Regions from separate parts of the Janthinobacterium sp. JF4 genome, predicted to be linked through region 1. Evidence: riboswitches for the same ligand, from Rfam matches in the RefSeq annotation. Region 1 holds a riboswitch; the other holds the start of a gene.

Region 1 (5,356 bases):
ATCATGCTGACGGCCAAGGGCGAGGACGTGGACCGCATCGTGGGCCTGGAAATGGGTGCCGACGATTACCTGCCGAAACCGTTCAATCCGCGCGAGCTGGTGGCCCGCATCGGCGCCGTGCTGCGCCGCAAGGGTCCCGATGAAATCCCGGGCGCGCCATCGGAAACGCCGCAAACCTTCGAATTCGGCGACTTCGTGCTGGACCTGGGCACACGCACCCTGAAAAAGAATGGCGAAACGGTGCCGCTGACGACCGGTGAATTTTCCGTGCTAAAAGTGTTTGCCCGCCATGCGCGCCAGCCGCTGTCGCGCGAGAAACTGATGGAACTGGCGCGCGGCCGCGAATACGAAGTGTTCGACCGCAGCCTGGACGTGCAAATCTCGCGCCTGCGTAAACTCATCGAACCCGATCCATCGAGCCCGCTGTTCATTCAGACCGTGTGGGGCCTCGGTTATGTCTTCATCCCGGACGGACAGCCGCGCTGATCGCAGGCGAGGCATGATGAAGCTTGTTCCCGATATCAGCCTGGCGCGGCTGAAAAGCGGCCTGTTCTGGCGCACCTTTTTGCTGCTCGGCACCCTGACCACGGTCAGCATGATCACCTGGATCGGCATGATTTCCGTCATCCAGCGCGAGCCGCAGGCGCAGCAGATTTCCGCACAGATCATTTCCGTCGTCACCATCACGCATGCGGCACTGACGCACTCGGCTCCCGAGCTGCGGCGCGAGCTGCTGTTCGACCTCGTCAGCAATGAAGGCATCCGCATCTTCTCGCTGGAAGAGGACGACCGCATCGAGCCGCCGCCCGACAATTACCTGATGCCCGACATCGAGGCGCTGGTGAAGGCCAAGCTGGGCAAGGACACGCGCTTTTCCGCGCGCGTCAACGGCGTGGCCGGCTTCTGGGTCAGCTTCAAGATCGACGACGATGAGTACTGGCTGATGCTGGACCGCGAGCGCCTGCGCGGCCTGACGGGCTTCCAGTGGCTGGGCTGGGCCAGCCTGGTGTCGCTGCTGTCCCTGCTGGGCGCGGCCATCATTTCCAGCCTGATCAATCTGCCGCTGTCGCGTTTGACGGCGGCTGCGCGCGACATCGCCAAGGGCAAGCAGCCGGCGCCGCTGCCGGAAAAGGGCCCGATCGAAATCATCGAGGCGAACCGCAGCTTCAACCAGATGGTCGACGACCTGAAACAGGTGGAATCGGACCGCGCCGTGATTTTGGCCGGCATTTCGCACGACTTGCGCACGCCGCTGGCGCGCATGCAGCTGGAGGTGGAAATGGCGAACCTGTCGGACGAGGCGCGCGAAGGCATCCAGTCCGATATCGGGCAAATGGACGCCATCATCGGCCAGTTCCTCGACTATGCCAAGCCGACGGAAGCATCGAGCTTCACCGATGTCGACCTGAGCGGCCTGCTGACCGACATGACACGCGAAGCGATGCGCCTACCGGACGTGAAGATCAACGCCAGCATCGCCGACGGCGCGCATGCGATGGGCAATCCCACCGACCTGCGCCGCGTACTCAACAACCTGATCGAGAATGCGCGCCGCTATGGCAAGACGCCCGGCAGCGACGTGACGGAAATCGACATCGCCTGCCAGGTGCGCACCAGCCACGGCGCGAAAAAGGTCATCCTCGAGATACAGGACCACGGCACGGGCGTGCCGGCGGAAAAGATCGAGCAACTGTTGAAACCGTTCACCCGTCTCGACACGGCGCGCGGGCAAGCAAATGGTGCCGGCCTGGGCCTGGCCATCGTCGACCGCGTGCTGCTGCGCCATGGCGCTGACTTACAAGTGCGCAACCGCGAAGGCGGCGGCCTGGCGTTTCAGATCAGCTTGCCAGCGGCGTAGGTCGGATTAGCGAGGCCTTGCCTCGCGTAATCCGACCTACGCCGCCCGACAACGGTCAAGCGGACGCCTGCTCCTGCGCCAGCAATTTATTCATCAACAATTCCGTCGCCCCGTAACCGTACAGGGAATCGCTTTCCATGCCCGGCGTGTCGAAGGGGATCGATTCCTCACGGTTCAACTTGGCGGGATCCGCATCCGCATAGCTGGCGCGCCAGGCGCGCTGCAGGGATTCATTGCGGCGGATAAAGGCCGGCATGGGCCAGTCGTCGCGTTCCCAGTGGCGACTGTCGCCCAGCAGGGGCCAGCGCTCGTTGAGCAGGGCCATGTCGCCCGTGCGCAGGCGGCGCACGGCCTGTTCCGGCCGCAAGCCTTCCAACTCTTCCAGCGCAGGCAAGCTGTCGCGCTTCGGCCCGAACATATACGCCAGCATGATGCGCCCGGCAGGCGCCCTGCGCGCCACCACGCCGACGGCATAGCCGCCGCCCGGCAAGGGCACGGCAAACCAGCTGCCTTCTCGGTATGGTAATGATTTCATCTCTGTAAACTCCCCCAAAATCGTGTTCGGGGCACAGTCTACGCGAAACGCGGCGAATGTGGCGTATGGTACGCCACAGCAACAAACCAATAGTTACAATATTTTCTCGTCATAGTGATATTGGGCAACAATCGGCCCCGCCTTGAACAGCGCTTCCTTCATGGCCGCATCCAGGCGCGCGTCGCGGCGGCGCATCCATTCGAGCAGCATGGCCGCTTCCTTGCGGCTGGTGTCGCCCGCATGCGCGAGCACGCGGCGCAGTTCCGGGTCCGTGCACGCCTCGAAGCGCTGGCTGTTCAAGTCCAGCGCCTGCAGCGCGGCGATGGTGGCGCCGATGGCGCGGTGCATGTCGAGCGCGGTGGCGGGCAAGCCCGCTTCTTCCAGTGGGACGGTGGTCATGCACATTCCTTTTCGCGTGGTGGTGATATCGGCTGCATTCTCCACCGCGCAGGCGAAAAGCTCAAGCGTCGACGACACGTTTCCACCCATTCGGCCATAATCATGGCTCAGCAACAGCCTAAACCTCAGCGGCAGGAGCCCCATGTTCAATTTCGACTTTTACAATCCGACGCAAATCCTCTTCGGCCAGGGCCAGATCGCCGCCATCGCCGGCCTGATCCCGCCGCAGGCGCGGGTCCTGATGACCTACGGCGGCGGCAGCATCAAGCAGAACGGCGTCTACGATGAAGTCAAGGCGGCGCTGGCCGGCCATACCCTGCTGGAATTTGCCGGCATCGAACCCAATCCCAGCTATGAAACCCTGATGCAGGCCGTGGCCATGGTGAAAAGCGAGCGCATCGATTTCCTGCTGGCCGTGGGCGGCGGTTCCGTGGTCGACGGCACCAAGTTCATCGCCGCCGCCGCCCTGCATGAGGGCGAGGCGTGGGACATCCTGGCGAAAGGCGGCAAGATCGTCGAGGCCGCCCTGCCCTTCGGCACGGTCTTGACCTTGCCGGCCACGGGTTCCGAAATGAATGGTTCGGCCGTGATCACGCGCAAGGCCACGCAGGAAAAGCGCTCGTTCATGAGCCGCAAGGTGTATCCGAAATTTTCCGTGCTGGACCCGTCGAAGACGTTCACCTTGCCGTTGCGCCAGGTGGGCAATGGCGTCGTCGACGCGTTCGCGCATGTGATGGAACAGTATTTGACCTACCCTGTGAACGCGTCCGTGCAGGACCGCTTCGCCGAAGGCATTTTATTGACCCTGATCGAGGAAGGCCCGAAAGCCCTGTCGCAGCCGGACGACTACGACGTGCGCGCCAACGTGATGTGGAGCGCCACCCTGGCCTTGAACGGCCTGATCGGCGTGGGTGTGCCACAGGACTGGTCCACGCATGCCATCGGCCACGAATTGACGGCCTTGTACGAGCTCGACCATGCGCAAACCCTGGCCATCATCCTGCCCAGCATGCTGCGCGTGCGCAAGCAGTCCAAGCGCGCCAAGCTGCTGCAATACGCGGCCCGCGTCTGGGGTCTCGATGGCGGCGACGAGGATGGCCGCATCGAGGCGGCCATCGCGCGCACGGAATTTTTCTTCCGCCACATGGGCGTCAAGACGCGTCTGGCCGACTACGGCCTCAATCACGCCAGCGTGGATGCCGTCGTGTCCGCCCTGGAAGCGCACGGCATGACGGCCCTGGGCGAACAGCGCGAAGTGACGCCCGCCGTCAGCCGCAAGGTGCTGGAACTCAGTTTGTAGATTCGCACCACACTGTTGTAAAACGGTCGGCCAGGGGGACAGCTGGCCGTGGTTCATGCTAAGCTATCAATTCGCTAGGGGTCCTGGAGCAGTCATCCGGGTGAGAGATACCCTTCGTACCTGATCTGGATAATGCCAGCGAAGGAAAGCGCAAAGTACCTCCCTCCTTTGATAGCTCCTGCGTTGGCGCCAGCCGAACAAGCAGCCTGCCGTGCTCTTTACAGAGTCGGCTTGAACCACGAGCAATCTATGTCCACACCGAATTTATCTGCGCATTTTTCCCGTCCTGTACTGACCCTGGCGATCCTGCACGCGTTTGCCGCGCCCGCCTTTGCCGCGCATGACTCCGCCGAAGCGGCCGGTCCGCAGGCCCAAAGCATGGCCGAAGTCGTCGTCACGGCCAGCAAGGCGCCAGCCGCCAGGCGCGCCTCCGTGGGCGGTTTTTCCGACGCGCCGCTGCTGCAGACGCCCGCGTCCGTCACGGTCATTGCGCAAAAAGACATGCAGGACTTACAGATCCGCAACCTCAGCGACGCCGTCAAGCTCGACGCCAGCATCAACGACGCCTACAACGCCGTCGGCTATGCGGAACAGTTTTCCATCCGCGGCTTCAAGCTCGACAACAATTCCAGCTACCGCAAGGATGGCGTGGCCATTCCTGGCGACACGCAAATCCCGCTGGAAAACAAGGAACGCATCGAAGTGCTGAAGGGCCTGGCCGGCTTGCAGGCAGGCGTGGCCGCGCCCGGCGGCGTGATCGACTTCATCGTCAAGCGCCCGACCAGCGCGCCGCTGCGTACCGTCACGGTGGAAACGCGCGAGCGGGGCACGCTGTACGGCGCCGTCGACCTGGGCGGACGCCTGGAAGACACGCGCTTCGGCTACCGGGTCAATGTGGCGGCCGAGCGCCTGCGCTCCTACATCAAGGGCGCGGACGGCAACCGCAAGTTCATTTCCGGCGCCTTCGACTGGCAGATTTCGCCGCAAGCCCTGCTGCAGCTCGATGCCGACTACCAGGACAAGGCGCAGGCGACGGCGCCCGGCTTCCAGCTGCTGAACAATAAAACCTTGCCAACCGGCATCAGCGCCGACGCCATGCTCAACCTGCAGCCATGGACGCGCCCCGTGGAAACCGTCACCAGCAATCTCGGCCTGCGCTTCCAGTACGCCTTCAATGACGACTGGCACGCCACCTTGTCGGCCAACCAGCATTCGTTCAAGCGCGACGATTACACGGCCTTCCCGTACGGCTGCAGCGGACAAG
Region 2 (5,356 bases), on a different contig from region 1:
GCTATGGCGTGGTGAAGAAGGAATTCACGCGCCTGCTATCGGACGTGCGCCAGCGCCAAGGTTCCTGATCACCGCATTTCCTTCCTATCGTTGTCACAGCCCAGGCTACCTCATGCAATCTGTTGAAAAAATTCCCACCGGCGTCGCTTCGCGCTGGCCCATGGCGCTGGCGTTTTCCTTCAGTGCCATCGTGCTGCTGGCCGTCGGCGTGCTGGCCTGGCGCGCACCGTTCGAGACGGCATGCGTCATTGACGCGCTGGTCTTCCTGTTGCTGATGCTGCTGGCGGCGCTGTACCGGCGCACGGTGGCGGCCAGCCTGCCGCGTCAGCTGCTCAAGGCGGGCGCCTTGCAGGATGCGATTTTCAATAGCGCCAATTTCTCCTGCATCGCCACCGATGCGCAGGGCGTGATCCAGATTTTCAATGTGGGCGCCGAACGCATGCTCGGCTATGCAGCCAGCGACGTGGTCGACAAGCTGACGCCGGCCGGCATTTCCGACGCGCAAGAAATCATCGCGCGCGCCGCCGCCCTCAGTGCCGAACTCGACACCGTCATCACGCCCGGCGTGGAAGCGCTCGTGTTCAAGGCCTCGCGCGGCATCGAAGACGTGTATGAACTGACGTATATCCGCAAGGATGGCAGCCGTTTTCCTGCCATGGTTTCCGTGACGGCCCTGCGCGACGCGCAGAGCAAGGTCATCGGTTACTTGCTGATCGGCACCGACAACACGGCGCGCAAGCAGGTCGAAGCGGAACAGGCGCTGCTGGATCAGCGCTTGCGCGAACAGCAGTTCTATACGCGCTCGCTGATCGAATCGAATATCGACGCCCTGATGACGACGGATCCGCGCGGCATCATCAGCGACGTCAACCAGCAAATGGAAGCGTTGACGGGCTGCACGCGCGACGAATTGATTGGCGCGCCGTGCAAGAATTACTTTACGGAACCGGAACGGGCCGAGGAAGCCATCGCGCGCGTGTTGCGTGAAGGAAAGTTGACCAATTACGAGCTGACGGCCCTGGCGCGCGACGGCAAGCAGACGGTGGTGTCATACAACGCCTCGACTTTCCACGACCGCAACCGCAAGCTGCAGGGCGTATTTGCCGCCGCCCGCGACGTGACGGAGCGCAAGCAGTTCGAACTGGCTTTGCAAGACACGAATATCGAAATGGAAAAGGCCCGCCAGGCGGCGGAAAAGGCGAACCTGGCCAAGTCCGAGTTTCTGTCGAGCATGAGCCATGAATTGCGCACGCCCCTGAACGCCGTGCTGGGCTTTGCCCAGCTGATGGCGTCCGAGACGCCGGCGCCGAGCGTGCCGCAGCAGCGCTCGATCGACCAGATCCTCAAGGGCGGCTGGTATCTTTTGCGTTTGATCAATGAAATCCTCGACCTGGCCATGATCGAGTCGGGCAAGGTCACCATGTCGGAAGAAGCGATGTCCTTGCTCGACGTGCTGCAGGATTGCCAGGCGATGATCGCGCCGCAGGCCGAAAAGCGCGGCATCAGCATGCATTTCCCCCGCTGCGGCCAGGCTTTCTATGTGCATGCCGACCGTACGCGCGTCAAGCAGGTGATGATCAATCTGCTGTCGAACGCCATCAAGTACAACCAGAGCGGCGGCAGCGTGAAAGTCGATTGCCGCCAGCGCGGCGACAAAGTGCGCACCAGCGTCACCGACAGCGGCGCCGGCCTGAATGCCGAACAGATGAGTCAGCTGTTTCAGCCTTTCAACCGCCTGGGTCAGGAAAGCAGCACGGAAGAGGGCACGGGCATCGGCCTGGTCGTCACCAAGCAGTTGGTCGAACTGATGGGCGGTGAGATTGGCGTCGATAGCACGGTGGGCCTGGGTACCACCTTCTGGGTGGAATTCAAGGCCTCGCGCGCGCCTGAGCTGCACCTGGAGGAGGGCGAAGTCTTGCCTGTGGTGCAGGAAAATCAGGAAATCCAGCGCACCTTGCTGTATGTGGAAGACAATCCCGCCAACCTGGCGCTGGTGGAGCAATTGATCGCCCGCCGCAGCGATTTGAAGCTGCTGACGGCTATCGATGCGCACCTGGGCATCGACCTGGCGCGCACGTATCAGCCGGACGTGATCTTGATGGATATCAACCTGCCTGGCATCAGCGGCTATGGCGCCTTGCATATCCTGCATGATGACCCGCTCACCAGCCATATTCCCGTGATGGCCCTGTCGGCCAACGCCGTGCCGCGCGACATCGAGAAAGGCCTGGAAGCGGGCTTCTTCCGCTACCTGACCAAGCCGATCAAGGTCGTCGAATTCATGGATGCGCTCGACGTGGCCCTGCACCATGCGGCCGCGCACGGCCTGGCCGACGACATTCACGCAGTACGCTAATTCAGCACTTATTTTTAGGAATACCGCCATGCTTCAAGCCACCGAGATCCTGAACGCCAGCATTCTCATCGTCGATGACCAGGAGGCGAACGTCATGCTGCTGGAACAGGTGCTGCGCAATGCCGGCTATACGCGCATCACCTCCACCATGGACCCGCAAGCCGTGCGCGCGCTGCACCAGCAGCACCGCTACGACCTGATCCTGCTCGACTTGCAGATGCCGGAAATGGATGGCTTCGAAGTCATGGAAGGCTTGCGCGACATCGAGGCGGGCAGCTATCTGCCCGTGCTGGTGATCACGGCCCAGCCCGGCCACAAGTTGCGCGCGCTGCAGGCCGGCGCCAAGGACTTCGTCAGCAAGCCCTTCGACCTGGTGGAAGTGAAAACGCGCATCCACAACATGCTGGAAGTGCGCTTGTTGTACCAGAAGCTGGCCGAATACAACAAGTCGCTGGAACAAATGGTGGAAGAACGCACGGCGGAGCTGCGCGAAAGCGAAGCGCGTTTCCAGCGCTTCACGGAACTGTCGTCCGACTGGTACTGGGAACAGGATGCGCAGGGTAATCTGACGCGCTTTTCCGGCCCCGTGGCTGAAATGCTGGGCATCGGCAGCGAGGAAGAACCGCAGCGCTGGAACGCGGCCGAGCGCGCGCTGCTCGATGCAAAAATTGCCGCGCGCGAACCGTTTCTCGATTTTATCTACAGCCGCGCCAACCTCGACGGCAGCACGCAGTACCTGCAGGTCAGCGGCGAACCGATGTTCGATACGGGCAGCCGCTTCATCGGCTACCGCGGCATCGGCCTCGATGTCACGGAGCGCCATCGCACTGTTTGATTGCCGACCGTTGATTTATACTTGCTGCCATCCATATCGACAAGGAAAGCATCATGGCTGACAAATCACCACCGCAATACTGGTTCCCCGCCAAGACCTATGGCTGGGGCTGGGGCTTGCCCATCACCTGGCAGGGCTGGCTGGTATTCCTGGCCGCGCTGGCGCTGTTCGCCTGCGGCGCTTTCCTGTTCCCGCCGCAAACCATGCTGGTGGGCTACATCGTCTATGAAGTGGCCATCGTTGCCGTGCTCATTTTCATCTGCCAGCTGAAGGGCGAACCGACCGGCTGGCGCTGGGGCAAGAAAAAGTAGGCGCCGCATCTGCTGCATTGCAGCAGGTGCACAAACACGACATCGTCAAGAAATCATCTGGCCACGCGGCGTGAACCGCGTATAATTGGCTCGCTGCCGCAAGGCGGCAAACGCTAGGGGTCCTGCCTTTCGCTGTGGAAACACAGTGCAAGCGCGGGTGAGAAATACCCTCCGAACCTGATCTGGATAATGCCAGCGAAGGGAAGCTTTAGGATGAACGCACCCCGCTTTTCCGCGTGCGCGCAGCCGAACCTCCTTAGCTGGCTCCAGGCTTAAAAATAGTCTAGCCAAGGAGCCAAAATGAACGCCAACCCGAAATTCCTCTCCGCCACCGCCACGGTCGACGAAGCCGCCATCGCGCCGCTGCCCAATTCGCGCAAGATCTATGTGGAAGGCAGCCGCCCCGACATCCGCGTGCCCATGCGCGAGATCCGCCAGTCCGACACGGAAGCGTCGTTCGGCGGCGAAAAGAATCCGCCGATCTATGTCTACGACACGTCCGGCCCCTACACGGACCCGGACGTGCAGATCGACATCCGCTCCGGCCTCGATACGCCGCGCCTGCCGTGGATCATGGAGCGCGCCGACACGGAGGAATTGCCCGGCCCCACCTCCGACTACGGCATCGCCCGGCTGGCGGACCCGAAGCTGGCCGAGCTGCGTTTCAACCTGCACCGCAAGCCGCGCCGCGCCATTGCGGGCAAGAACGTGACGCAAATGCATTACGCGAGGCGCGGCATCATCACGCCGGAAATGGAATTCGTCGCCATCCGCGAAAACATGCGCCGCCAGGAATACTTGCGCGAGCTCAAGGCTTCCGGCCCCATGGGCGAGCGCCTGGCCGAGCTGATGGGCCGCCAGCACCCGGGCCAGTCGTTCGGCGCCAGCATCCCGGCCGAAATTACTGCCGAATTCGTGCGCGAGGAAATCGCCCGCGGCCGCGCCATCATTCCCGCCAACATCAACCACCCGGAAGTGGAACCGATGATCATCGGCCGCAATTTCCTGGTGAAAATCAACGCGAACATCGGCAATTCGGCCGTCACCTCGTCGATCGGCGAGGAAGTGGAGAAGATGACCTGGGCCATCCGCTGGGGCGGCGACAACGTGATGGATCTGTCCACCGGCAAGCACATCCACGAGACGCGCGAATGGATCGTGCGCAACAGCCCCGTGCCGATCGGCACCGTGCCGATTTACCAGGCGCTGGAAAAGGTCAATGGCAAGGCCGAAGATTTAACTTGGGAAATCTTCCGCGACACCCTCATTGAACAGGCCGAGCAGGGCGTCGATTATTTCACCATCCACGCGGGCGTGCTGCTGCGCTATGTGCCGATGACGGCCAAGCGGCTGACGGGCATCGTCTCGCGCGGCGGCTCCATCATGGCGAAATGGTGCCTGGCGCATCACCAGGAATCGTTCCTGTACACGCATTTTGAAGACATCTGCGAAATCATGAAGGCGTATGACGTGTCGTTCTCGCTGGGCGACGGCTTGCGCCCCGGTTCCATCTACGACGCCAACGACGAGGCGCAGCTGGGCGAACTGAAGACCCTGGGCGAGCTGACGCAGGTGGCCTGGAAGCACGACGTGCAAGTGATGATCGAGGGCCCTGGCCACGTGCCGATGCAGCTGATCAAGGAAAACATGGACTTGCAGCTGGAGCAGTGCGGCGAAGCGCCGTTCTACACGCTGGGACCGCTGACGACGGACATCGCGCCCGGCTACGACCACATCACCTCGGGCATCGGCGCGGCCATGATCGGCTGGTATGGCACGGCCATGCTGTGCTACGTGACGCCGAAGGAACACCTGGGCCTGCCCAACAAGGCCGACGTCAAGGACGGCATCATC

Evidence for each region. Region 1 has a riboswitch for thiamine pyrophosphate ahead of AC54AF_RS20915 (TonB-dependent siderophore receptor). Riboswitches for the same ligand answer to the same signal wherever they lie in the genome.
Region 2: it holds a riboswitch for thiamine pyrophosphate, as region 1 does, so the genes downstream of both, thiC (phosphomethylpyrimidine synthase ThiC) here and AC54AF_RS20915 (TonB-dependent siderophore receptor) in region 1, are expected to answer to the same signal.

Annotation. Positions count from the first base shown of each region.
Region 1 is NZ_JCAQAV010000034.1:32,989-38,344, reverse strand. Features, by position in the region: gene ompR (osmolarity response regulator transcription factor OmpR) at 1-486, shown strand, start outside; gene AC54AF_RS20935 (sensor histidine kinase family protein) at 500-1,858, shown strand; gene AC54AF_RS20930 (Imm26 family immunity protein) at 1,914-2,393, opposite strand; gene AC54AF_RS20925 (ferritin family protein) at 2,487-2,792, opposite strand; gene AC54AF_RS20920 (iron-containing alcohol dehydrogenase) at 2,935-4,092, shown strand; TPP riboswitch at 4,159-4,256, shown strand; gene AC54AF_RS20915 (TonB-dependent siderophore receptor) at 4,342-5,356, shown strand, end outside.
Region 2 is NZ_JCAQAV010000015.1:75,469-80,824, reverse strand. Features, by position in the region: gene AC54AF_RS13905 (helix-turn-helix domain-containing protein) at 1-68, shown strand, start outside; gene AC54AF_RS13900 (PAS domain S-box protein) at 113-2,356, shown strand; gene AC54AF_RS13895 (response regulator) at 2,385-3,191, shown strand; gene AC54AF_RS13890 (hypothetical protein) at 3,245-3,502, shown strand; TPP riboswitch at 3,608-3,723, shown strand; gene thiC (phosphomethylpyrimidine synthase ThiC) at 3,803-5,356, shown strand, end outside.